DNA from 3 places in the Pseudomonas sp. GW822-FHT04C11 genome. Region 2 is predicted to be linked to each of the others. Evidence: predicted binding sites of a transcription regulator. Region 2 holds the regulator's gene; each other region holds the start of a gene.
The links. Region 2 encodes sigma-54, which starts transcription at its own class of promoters, with help from an activator protein. Its sites were predicted from a motif close to ANTGGCATNNANNTTGCTNT; they were not measured.
Positions count from the first base shown of each region.

Region 1 (3,273 bases), on a different contig from region 2:
CGCCAGCACCATCAAGGACTACCTGGTCGACAAAGCCCAGCTCGCCGATGACCGGGTGTATTTCGTTGACGCTAACCTGGGCGAAGCCGAAAGCGATGGCCGAGTAGTCACGCCCATGCACCTGGATGCGGAGTAAGCATGAATAGCCGATTGCTGATCAGCCTGGCACTGGCGTTCTTCGCCAGCCAGGTGCAAGCCCAGACCGATACCTTGCGCTGCGGCAGTCAGTTGATCAGCGTCGGCGATCGCACCAGTGAAGTGCTGCACAAATGTGGCGAGCCGGTTGCACGTGATGCGTTGGGCTACAAACGTAGCGCCAATCGCCGGGAAGAAGTCCCGGTTGAGGAATGGACCTACGGTCCGAACAGCGGCATGTACCAATACCTGCGCTTTGAAGGCAACCGCCTGGTACGGATCACCAGCAAACGCGGAAACTGATTGGAAAAGATCGCAGCCTGCGGCAGCTCCTACGCCAAAATCATGGTCTGTAGGAGCTGCCGCAGGCTGCGATCTTTTGCTTCTCCCCGCTCCGGCGGGAAACCTTCAGTCTTACTGGGCCAACAGGCCATCAGCCGATACAGCTTTGACACCTTTGATTTTCTTGGTGATAGCGACGGCCATATCTTTCTGAGACTGGGTAATGGCTACTTTCGACGATAGAGAAACGACGCCTTTGTTGGTTTCGACTTTGATGTCGGTGCCAGGAATCCCCTTCTCGGTGACCAGATCGCTTTTCACTTTAGTGGTGATCCAGGTATCGGAAGTTGCTTCCTCGGCCTTGGTCATTTCACCGGCAGCCACCACCATCGGCGACTGTGTGGCTTGAGTGGTCTGCGCAAATGCAGCGTTGGCCATGGTCAGGGTCAGAGCGGTTGCAGCGGCGGCAGCGATAGCGAACGTCTTCATACGAGTAACTCCTGTTCTTCCAGAAAGTCTGCTGCATGCCTTCTCAGCAGGGTTAACAGAGACAGTGCGAAGGCCGTGCCAACTTGAGATAGCCAAATAAACCGATAAGAATCAATGCGTTATAAAAAATCCAAATACCTGGAGTCATGCAAAATGCATGACCCGGGCGTTATTGACATGCAAGTTGCGGGTTTTATCGAATTACCGCGATGCCATCGAACGGTCGAGAAAATGCCTCGCGTCCGTAGAGGCGAGGCATTGAGGCTTCGATACAGGATCAGACGCCAGTGCAACCCTTGGGCGCGTAGTCCTGCAGCGCGGTGGTCGCGCAGGTCCAGCCACCGGCCAGTGTCCGCGTCAGCGTGATGGTTTTGCTGAGCACCGGACCTGGTGCATTGACAATCGTGCAAACAATAGTACCTGCACCGCTGGAAGCAGTACCCGATGCCGTGATTGTGCAGTTACCGGTAGTTGCCGTACCACCGATCAGCGCCAGTGTCGGGTCGGTGCCCTGATTGATAATGTCTTCAAAAGGCACCTTCAGTGCTGAAATTTCCGCCAGCCCCGCGGTGACCTTCGCCCGCGCCTGATACTTGGAATACAGCGGCAACGCGAACGTCGCCAGAATGCCGATGATCGCCACCACGATCAGCAGCTCGATGAGGGTAAAACCTTTTTGATTATTCATAGAACAGGCTCCATGCATGAGGCGAAATCTCATGTCCTGAACCAGTCAAAGCACAGCACATGCCAACCCCTGCGCCCCCGGCTTACAGGGTGTCAGATCGGTAAAAGCCCGGCACATACCCCGAAGAACCGCACTATCTGACACTTTTTGTCACCTCAAGAACGCTGGTGAGGTTCCATCCGTTGACTAGGCTATAAGTCTTGAACGGTCTGTGCCTGGTAATCGAATGAATGACATCGCCCTCAGCGGTCTGGCCAAGCAATTGGTGCTGGCCGAACTGCTCACTGACAAAAGCGCGCAACAGGCGTATCAGCAAGCTCAGCGCAATCGCGTTTCCCTGGTCAGCTATCTGGTACAGAACAAAATGGTGAGCAGTCGCCAGGTTGCGGAAATTGCCTCAGAGCATTTCGGCGTCGCCTTCCTCGACCTCAACTGTCTCGACAAAGACTCCCAGCCCAAAGACCTGGTCAGTGAAAAGCTGATTCGCCAGCACCACGCCCTGCCACTCTGGCGGCGCGGCAACAAACTGTTCGTGGGCATTTCCGACCCGAGCAATCAGCAGGCGATCAACGATATCCAGTTCAGCACCGGGCTCACCACCGAAGCGATCCTGGTCGAAGACGACAAGCTCAGCGACGCCATCGAGAAATTCTTCGACAGCCACAGCACGGGCCTGGAAGACATGGCCGATATCGACCTCGGGGGCCTGGACATCGAAGCCGTCGACGACCAGCGCCAGGACGCTGTCACCGGCCAGGACTCCGACGATGCCCCGGTGGTGCGCTTCGTCAACAAGATGCTGCTGGACGCGATCAAGGGCGGCTCCTCGGACCTGCATTTCGAGCCCTACGAAAAAATCTATCGGGTGCGGGTACGGACCGACGGCATGCTGCGCGAAGTTGCCAGGCCGCCGACTCAATTGGCCAACCGCATCGCTGCCCGTCTCAAGGTGATGGCCAGCCTGGACATTTCGGAACGTCGAAAACCCCAGGACGGGCGGCTCAAGATGCACCTGTCGAAAAGCAAATCCATCGATTTTCGGGTCAACACCCTGCCAACGTTGTGGGGCGAAAAAATCGTGATACGGATTCTCGACCCCTCCAGTGCACAGATGGGCATCGACGCGCTGGGTTACGAGCCCGATCAAAAAGACCTGTATATGGCGGCGCTCAAGCAACCTCAAGGGCTGATTCTGGTCACCGGGCCGACGGGTTCAGGGAAAACCGTGTCGCTGTACACCGGGTTGAATATCCTTAATACCGTCGACATCAATATCTCCACCGCCGAAGACCCGGTAGAGATCAACATGGAAGGCATCAACCAGGTCAACGTCAATCCCAGGCAGGGCCTGGATTTCGCTCAGGCATTGCGCTCATTTCTGCGCCAGGACCCGGACGTGATAATGGTCGGCGAGATCCGCGATCTGGAAACCGCCGAAATCGCGATCAAGGCTGCGCAAACCGGACACCTGGTGCTTTCCACCCTGCACACCAACAGCGCGGCTGAAACCCTGACCCGGCTGCACAACATGGGCATCCCGGGGTTCAACATCGCCACGGCCGTGCACCTGATCATTGCCCAGCGCCTGGCCCGCAAGCTGTGCCCCCACTGCAAAAAAAACCTCTCGATTCCCGACGAAACCCTGATCAAGGAAGGCTTCCCACGGGAACGCATCGGCT
Region 1 is NZ_JBXAMS010000001.1:551,887-555,159, reverse strand. Features, by position in the region: gene AC1RJ3_RS02525 (DUF748 domain-containing protein) at 1-136, shown strand, start outside; gene AC1RJ3_RS02520 (DUF2845 domain-containing protein) at 139-438, shown strand; gene AC1RJ3_RS02515 (BON domain-containing protein) at 550-906, opposite strand; gene AC1RJ3_RS02510 (pilin) at 1,184-1,594, opposite strand; gene pilB (type IV-A pilus assembly ATPase PilB) at 1,821-3,273, shown strand, end outside.
Region 1: AC1RJ3_RS02510 (pilin) is a predicted target of sigma-54. The motif match lies at 1,642-1,661, and genes of this name have one in related genera.

Region 2 (3,273 bases):
AGCCTTTCCGGTGGCGAACGTCGCCGTGTGGAAATCGCTCGCGCCCTGGCCACGGCACCGAAATTCATCCTGCTCGACGAACCTTTCGCCGGCGTGGACCCGATTTCGGTGGGCGACATCAAGCAGATCATTCATCACCTCAAGGCCAAGGGTATCGGCGTGCTGATCACGGACCACAACGTTCGTGAAACCCTGGACATCTGCGAAACCGCCTACATCGTCAACGACGGTCAATTGATCGCCGAAGGCGACGCCGAAACCATCCTGGCCAATGACCTGGTCAAGGAAGTGTATCTGGGCCATGAGTTCCGCCTGTAAGCACTGAGGTGCCTGGTCAGTCGCCGGAGCGCTTGCCCCAATAAAACTATACGTATTTATTGTTACAGCGCTCTAGGCAAACACTTCAGTTTCAGGCATATAATTTGCTTATGTTTGGCGCTCCGGCGCCCTGTAGTGGATGGCGCATGTGCGCCGGCGAATAAGGTGTTAAGCCCCTGCCATGAAACCATCGCTAGTCTTGAGAATGGGCCAGCAGCTGACGATGACACCGCAGCTGCAACAGGCCATCCGCCTGCTCCAATTGTCGACCCTGGACCTGCAACAGGAAATCCAGGAGGCACTGGAGTCCAATCCAATGCTCGAACGCCAGGAAGAAGGCGACGACTTCGATAACGCCGACCCGATGGCGGACAATATCGAGCAGAAACCCAACACCGACATCCAGGAACCCTCCTACCAGGAAACCGCGCCGACGGTAGACAACCTCGAGGAAGGCGACTGGAATGAGCGCATCCCTAACGAACTGCCGGTCGACACCGCCTGGGAAGACGTTTACCAGACCAGCGCCAGCAGCCTGCCGAGCAACGATGACGACGAATGGGACTTCACCACTCGCACTTCCGCCGGCGAAAGCCTGCAGAGTCATCTGCTCTGGCAATTGAACCTGGCGCCGATGTCCGACACCGATCGACTGATCGCGGTGACCCTGATCGATTGCATCAACAATCAGGGCTACCTGGACGAAACCCTCGAGGAAATCCTCGAAGCCTTCGATCCGGAACTGGACATCGAGCTCGACGAGATCGAAGCCGTCCTGCATCGCATCCAGCAATTCGAGCCGGCCGGTATCGGCGCACGCAACCTCAGCGAATGCCTGTTGCTGCAACTGCGCCAATTGCCAGCCAATACCCCTTGGCTGGCTGAGGCCAAGCGCCTCGTCATCGATTACATCGACCTGCTGGGCAGCCGCGACTACAGCCAACTGATGCGCCGCATGAAGCTCAAGGAAGATGAGCTACGCCAGGTCATCGAACTGGTGCAAAGCCTGAATCCGCGTCCAGGCTCGCAAATCGAGTCCAGCGAAGCCGAGTACGTCGTTCCCGACGTCATCGTGCGCAAAGACAACGAGCGCTGGCTGGTGGAGTTGAACCAGGAGTCGGTTCCGCGCCTGCGCGTCAACCCGCAATACGCCGGCTTCGTCCGTCGCGCCGACACCAGCGCCGACAATACCTTCATGCGCAATCAGTTGCAGGAAGCGCGCTGGTTCATCAAGAGCCTGCAAAGCCGCAACGAAACCCTGATGAAAGTCGCTACCCAGATCGTCGAGCACCAGCGCGGCTTCCTTGAGTACGGCGATGAGGCCATGAAGCCTTTGGTCCTGCATGACATCGCTGAAGCGGTCGGCATGCACGAGTCGACGATTTCACGGGTGACCACGCAAAAATTCATGCATACCCCACGCGGTATTTATGAACTGAAATACTTTTTCTCCAGCCATGTCAGCACCTCTGAAGGCGGCGAATGCTCGTCCACAGCGATCCGCGCAATCATCAAAAAACTGGTTGCAGCGGAAAATCAGAAAAAGCCGTTGAGTGACAGCAAGATCGCTGGTTTACTGGAGGCACAAGGCATTCAGGTGGCCCGCCGCACCGTCGCCAAGTACCGCGAGTCCCTGGGGATCGCGCCTTCGAGCGAACGCAAGCGGTTGATGTGACGGGCTACGCCATAGCGTTCCAGGGTGTGTTCGAAAGCTTTTCGGACACGCTCTAGTGGCAGGCAAGCCAGCCTGCCGCCTTATGCACTGGCAACGAAGGAGAAGCTGTATGCAAGTCAACATCAGTGGACACCAACTGGAAGTGACCGAACCCCTGCGCATCTACATCGGCGAAAAGCTCGACCGATTAGAAAGGCATTTCGACAAGATCACCAATGTGCAGGTCACGTTGACCGTCGAGAAGCTGCTGCAGAAAATCGAAGCCACGCTGCATATCCCCGGTGGAGAAGTGGTCGCCAACGCTGAGCATAACGACATGTATGCCGCGATCGACGCCCTGACCGACAAGCTGGATAAACAACTCAAAAAGCATAAGGAAAAGACCCAGAGCCTCCTCCAGGGCGCGACCGGTCGTTAACACTCCCAACCCATGATCCGACTTGAAAACATCCTGACCCCCGGCCGTTCTTTGGTGAACGTGCCGGGCGGCAGTAAAAAGAAAGCCCTCGAACAAATTGCCAACCTGATCGCCCGCGAAGTGCCGGGTCTGGCCATGCAGGATGTCTTCGAGAGTCTGGTCGCCCGTGAAAAACTCGGCTCCACCGGTTTTGGCAACGGCATCGCCATCCCCCACTGCCGCCTCAAAGGTTGCGAGTCGCCCATCAGTGCCTTGATGCACCTGGACGCTCCTATAGATTTCGACGCCATCGACGGCGCTCCGGTCGACCTGCTATTCGTTCTGCTGGTCCCGCAAGCCGCTACCGATGCGCACCTGGAACTGCTGCGCCAGATCGCCAGCATGCTCGATCGTAAAGAAGTCCGTGATCGCCTGCGCAGCGCAAAAAGTAATGAAGCCCTGTATCAGGTTGTCCTCGACGAGCAGAACGGTCACTAATCATGCGCTTGATCATCGTCAGCGGCCGTTCTGGCTCAGGTAAAAGTACCGCCCTCGATGTACTGGAGGACAACGGTTACTACTGCATCGACAACCTGCCGGCCGGCCTGTTACCGGAACTGGCCGAGCGCGCACTGATTCACACCGAACTGGCGCAACCGCTGGTTGCGGTTTCCATCGATGCGCGCAACCTGCCGAGCCACCTGTCACGCTTCCCGGAACTCCTGGAAGAAGTGCGCAGCCGGCACATTCAATGCGATGTGCTGTACCTGGACGCCGACGAAGAAACCTTGCTCAAGCGTTTCTCGGAAACCCGTCGCCGCCACCCGCTGAGCAGCGCCAACCGCTCGCTGGCCGAAGCCATCGATGACGAAACCAATCTGCT
Region 2 is NZ_JBXAMS010000016.1:17,717-20,989, reverse strand. Features, by position in the region: gene lptB (LPS export ABC transporter ATP-binding protein) at 1-318, shown strand, start outside; gene AC1RJ3_RS22835 (RNA polymerase factor sigma-54) at 500-1,993, shown strand; gene hpf (ribosome hibernation-promoting factor, HPF/YfiA family) at 2,103-2,411, shown strand; gene ptsN (PTS IIA-like nitrogen regulatory protein PtsN) at 2,424-2,888, shown strand; gene rapZ (RNase adapter RapZ) at 2,891-3,273, shown strand, end outside.

Region 3 (3,273 bases), on a different contig from region 2:
CGGCATGCCAAACGGCAAAGCGGCGGGAGAACGTTGTGTGCAACTGTCTGTCGATAATCTGTGCCGTATTTTCGGCAAGCCTGAACGGCCGGCGGTCTGTGGCGCGTTTCAGGCGGATGTCGAGGTGTGTGGCAACAGCCGGGAAGAAGCCATCAAGTTGATCGGTTGGTGGGAGAAAATGACCGCGGCGTAGTGTGTTCAACGAACGGAACTTCAACAATAAGGAATAAGACTATGGGTTCGCTGCATCGTATCGCTGTGTTGTGTGGTTTGACCGTTCTGTTGGCCACGACAGCCCAGGCCGAAGACTGGAAAACTGCCAAGGATGAGGACGGAATCAAGGTTTCCCTGAGTGAAGTCGCCGGGTCTCAGTACAAGGCCTACCGCGGTGTGACCGTAATGAAGACCTCCGTGGCCAAGTTGCGCGCGCTTCAGGAAGACGTGTCTGGCGCGTGTGCCTGGATTCATGAGTGCAAGGTGCAGAAGTTGCTCAAGCACGAAGGCGATCAAAGCTGGACCTACACGCAGTTCAGCACCCCATGGCCGGTGACTGCTCGTGACTCGGTATTGCACGTGACTACTGTCGAAGGCGCCGATGGCAGCCTGACGCGTAAGCTTGAAGGCGTACCGACCTACCTGCCTGAAGAAAAAGGCTTTGTTCGTGTCACCCAGGTCCAGGGTTTCTGGAAACTTGTTCCAAAAGGCGCGGACCAGGTCGAAGTGACCTATCAGGTTCACACCGAACCAGGTGGTAGCGTGCCGTCCTGGCTGGCCAACAAGTTTGTGGTCGACGCCCCCTTCAATACCTTGAAAGCCCTGAAAGCACGCGCCGAGAAGTAATGCCGTGCTTTTCGCAAAGAGGCTGCCAACCGGCGGCCTTTTTCATATCAAACCGATGGATTCAGGAGGAACGATTTTCCGGTATTCGGGGTCGAGATGTTGTAAGCCCATCTGTGGGTTTTACCAAGGAGGCACCGATGCAAAAGTGGGAAGTCACCTTCGTAGATGATCACGGCGTGCAGACCGTGGAGCAATTCGATTGCGAACAAAAACCCACGATGGAGCGGGCCGCGCAATTGATTCGCTCAAAACTCCTCCCTGTTCCGGCCGAGCTCGATCTCAATGATCTGGAGGGGCGAACCGAGGACCCGACGGTCAAAAGCCTGAAAGATCAGAACAGCATTGAAATTCTCAGTATCACTCCAATTGCATAACCACTTGATGCGACTCGCAAACAGGCCTTGGCAGCAACTCTGACTTGGGGCTACTCTGCAAACGAGATCAGCGAATGGATCGCTAAGGTCTGGTCTTGTCAGCTACATGCTTGTTTCCCGGCGGCAATTTGATTGCCGTATCGCCCTCACCATTCGGTTGCGGGCGCAGGGAGTACGGAAAGTCTATCCATCAGTTTGAGGAGGACGTTTCATGAGCACAGCCTATCAAGAAGACATCAGCAGCAGTGTGCTGCGCCGCATGAAAGAAGGCGGTTTTGATTTTTCACGGTTCCATCCCATCGAGTTCTACGCCATTTTTCCGGATGAGGAGCGGGCACGCAGGGCGGCAGGGCATTTTCGCGGTGAGTCCTTGAATGCGCAGGTCAGCGTGCGTGATGACGGTGCCTGGCATTTGGAGTTGAGCAAGGTGATGTACGCCACTTATGGCGGCATCGGTGACTTTGAACAGGACTTTGAGGCGGTGGTCGAGCCTTTGGGGGGGATTATCGAAGGATGGGGCGTCAAGCAGGAGGTACGAGGGCTACTCGCATAACACTATGAACAGCGACAACACTCAGCAACGGCTGACCTCAGGGTTGGCCGTTTTCGTTTTCGGACATTGAGAAGTCAAAGGATCGCAACCGCACACAGGCCGTGAAATCAACTCTGGCTAGGCGGGTATTGACCATGAGCATTGCTTCGCAATGAAGCGGGGGACGAACGGGTTGGGGCATTTACTGCACAGGATTGGTGCGGCGTGTCTTCGGTGATTAGCCAACCGATTGATAGTAAAGCGTTTATGCCACTGGCACGGGCCTTGCGAAGTCCAGGTGTCCGGGTGACAAGGAGTACGGCATGATCCGCACCTATTTTGATGAAATGTACGACGCTGGCGGCCTGGTCCGCCCGCACTATCGGGAGTTCGCCCGTTGGTTAGCTGAAACGCCTGACGAGCTTTTGGCACAACGGCGACGCGAGGCCGATCTGTTATTTCATCGTGCCGGGATAACCTTCACGCTCTATGGTGATGAGCAGGGGACAGAGCGCCTGATTCCCTTCGACACCATTCCCCGCAGCATCCCCGCCAGCGAATGGCGGATCGTTGAGCGCGGCTGTATTCAGCGGGTCAAGGCATTGAACATGTTCCTCGCCGACCTGTATCACGAGCAGCGCATCATCAAGGCCGGCATCATCCCGGCCGAACAAGTGCTGGCCAACGAGCAATACCAGCTCGCCATGCAAGGGCTGGATCTGCACCGCGATATCTATTCGCACATCTCTGGCGTCGATCTGGTGCGCGATGGCGACGGCACGTACTACGTGCTCGAAGACAATTTGCGCACGCCCAGTGGCGTCAGCTACATGCTCGAAGACCGCAAGATGATGATGCGGCTCTTCCCCGAGTTGTTCGCCGCCCAGCGCATCGCGCCCATCGATCATTACCCGAACCTGTTGCTCGACACGCTGAAAAGCTCCAGCCCGCTGGACAATCCGAGTGTCGTGGTACTGACTCCCGGGCGCTTCAACAGTGCGTTCTTCGAGCACGCGTTTCTGGCGCGGGAGATGGGCGTGGAGCTGGTGGAAGGCGCGGACCTGTTTGTGCGCGACGACAAGGTGTTCATGCGCACCACGGACGGGCCGAAAGCCGTCGACGTGATCTACCGTCGCCTCGACGATGCTTTCCTCGATCCGTTGGCGTTCAATCCGGATTCGATGCTCGGCGTTCCAGGACTGCTGTCGTCCTATCGCTCCGGCAATGTGGTGCTGGCAAATGCCATCGGCACCGGTGTCGCGGACGACAAGTCGGTTTATCCGTTCGTGACCGAGATGATTCGTTTCTACCTGGACGAAGAACCAATCCTGAAGAACGTGCCGACCTGGCAGTGTCGCAACCCGTCAGAGCTTTCTCACGTGTTGGCGAACCTGCCTGAGCTGGTGGTCAAGGAAACCCAGGGTTCCGGTGGTTACGGAATGCTGGTCGGGCCCGCGGCCACCGCCGCCGAAATCGAAGCGTTCCGCGCACGCATCAAGGCCAAGCCCCACGCGTATATCGCCCAAC
Region 3 is NZ_JBXAMS010000022.1:80,229-83,501, forward strand. Features, by position in the region: gene AC1RJ3_RS27240 (YkgJ family cysteine cluster protein) at 1-193, shown strand, start outside; gene AC1RJ3_RS27245 (START domain-containing protein) at 235-840, shown strand; gene AC1RJ3_RS27250 (hypothetical protein) at 978-1,214, shown strand; gene AC1RJ3_RS27255 (ribonuclease E inhibitor RraB) at 1,426-1,767, shown strand; gene AC1RJ3_RS27260 (circularly permuted type 2 ATP-grasp protein) at 2,070-3,273, shown strand, end outside.
Region 3: AC1RJ3_RS27260 (circularly permuted type 2 ATP-grasp protein) is a predicted target of sigma-54. The motif match lies at 2,019-2,038, and genes of this name have one in related genera.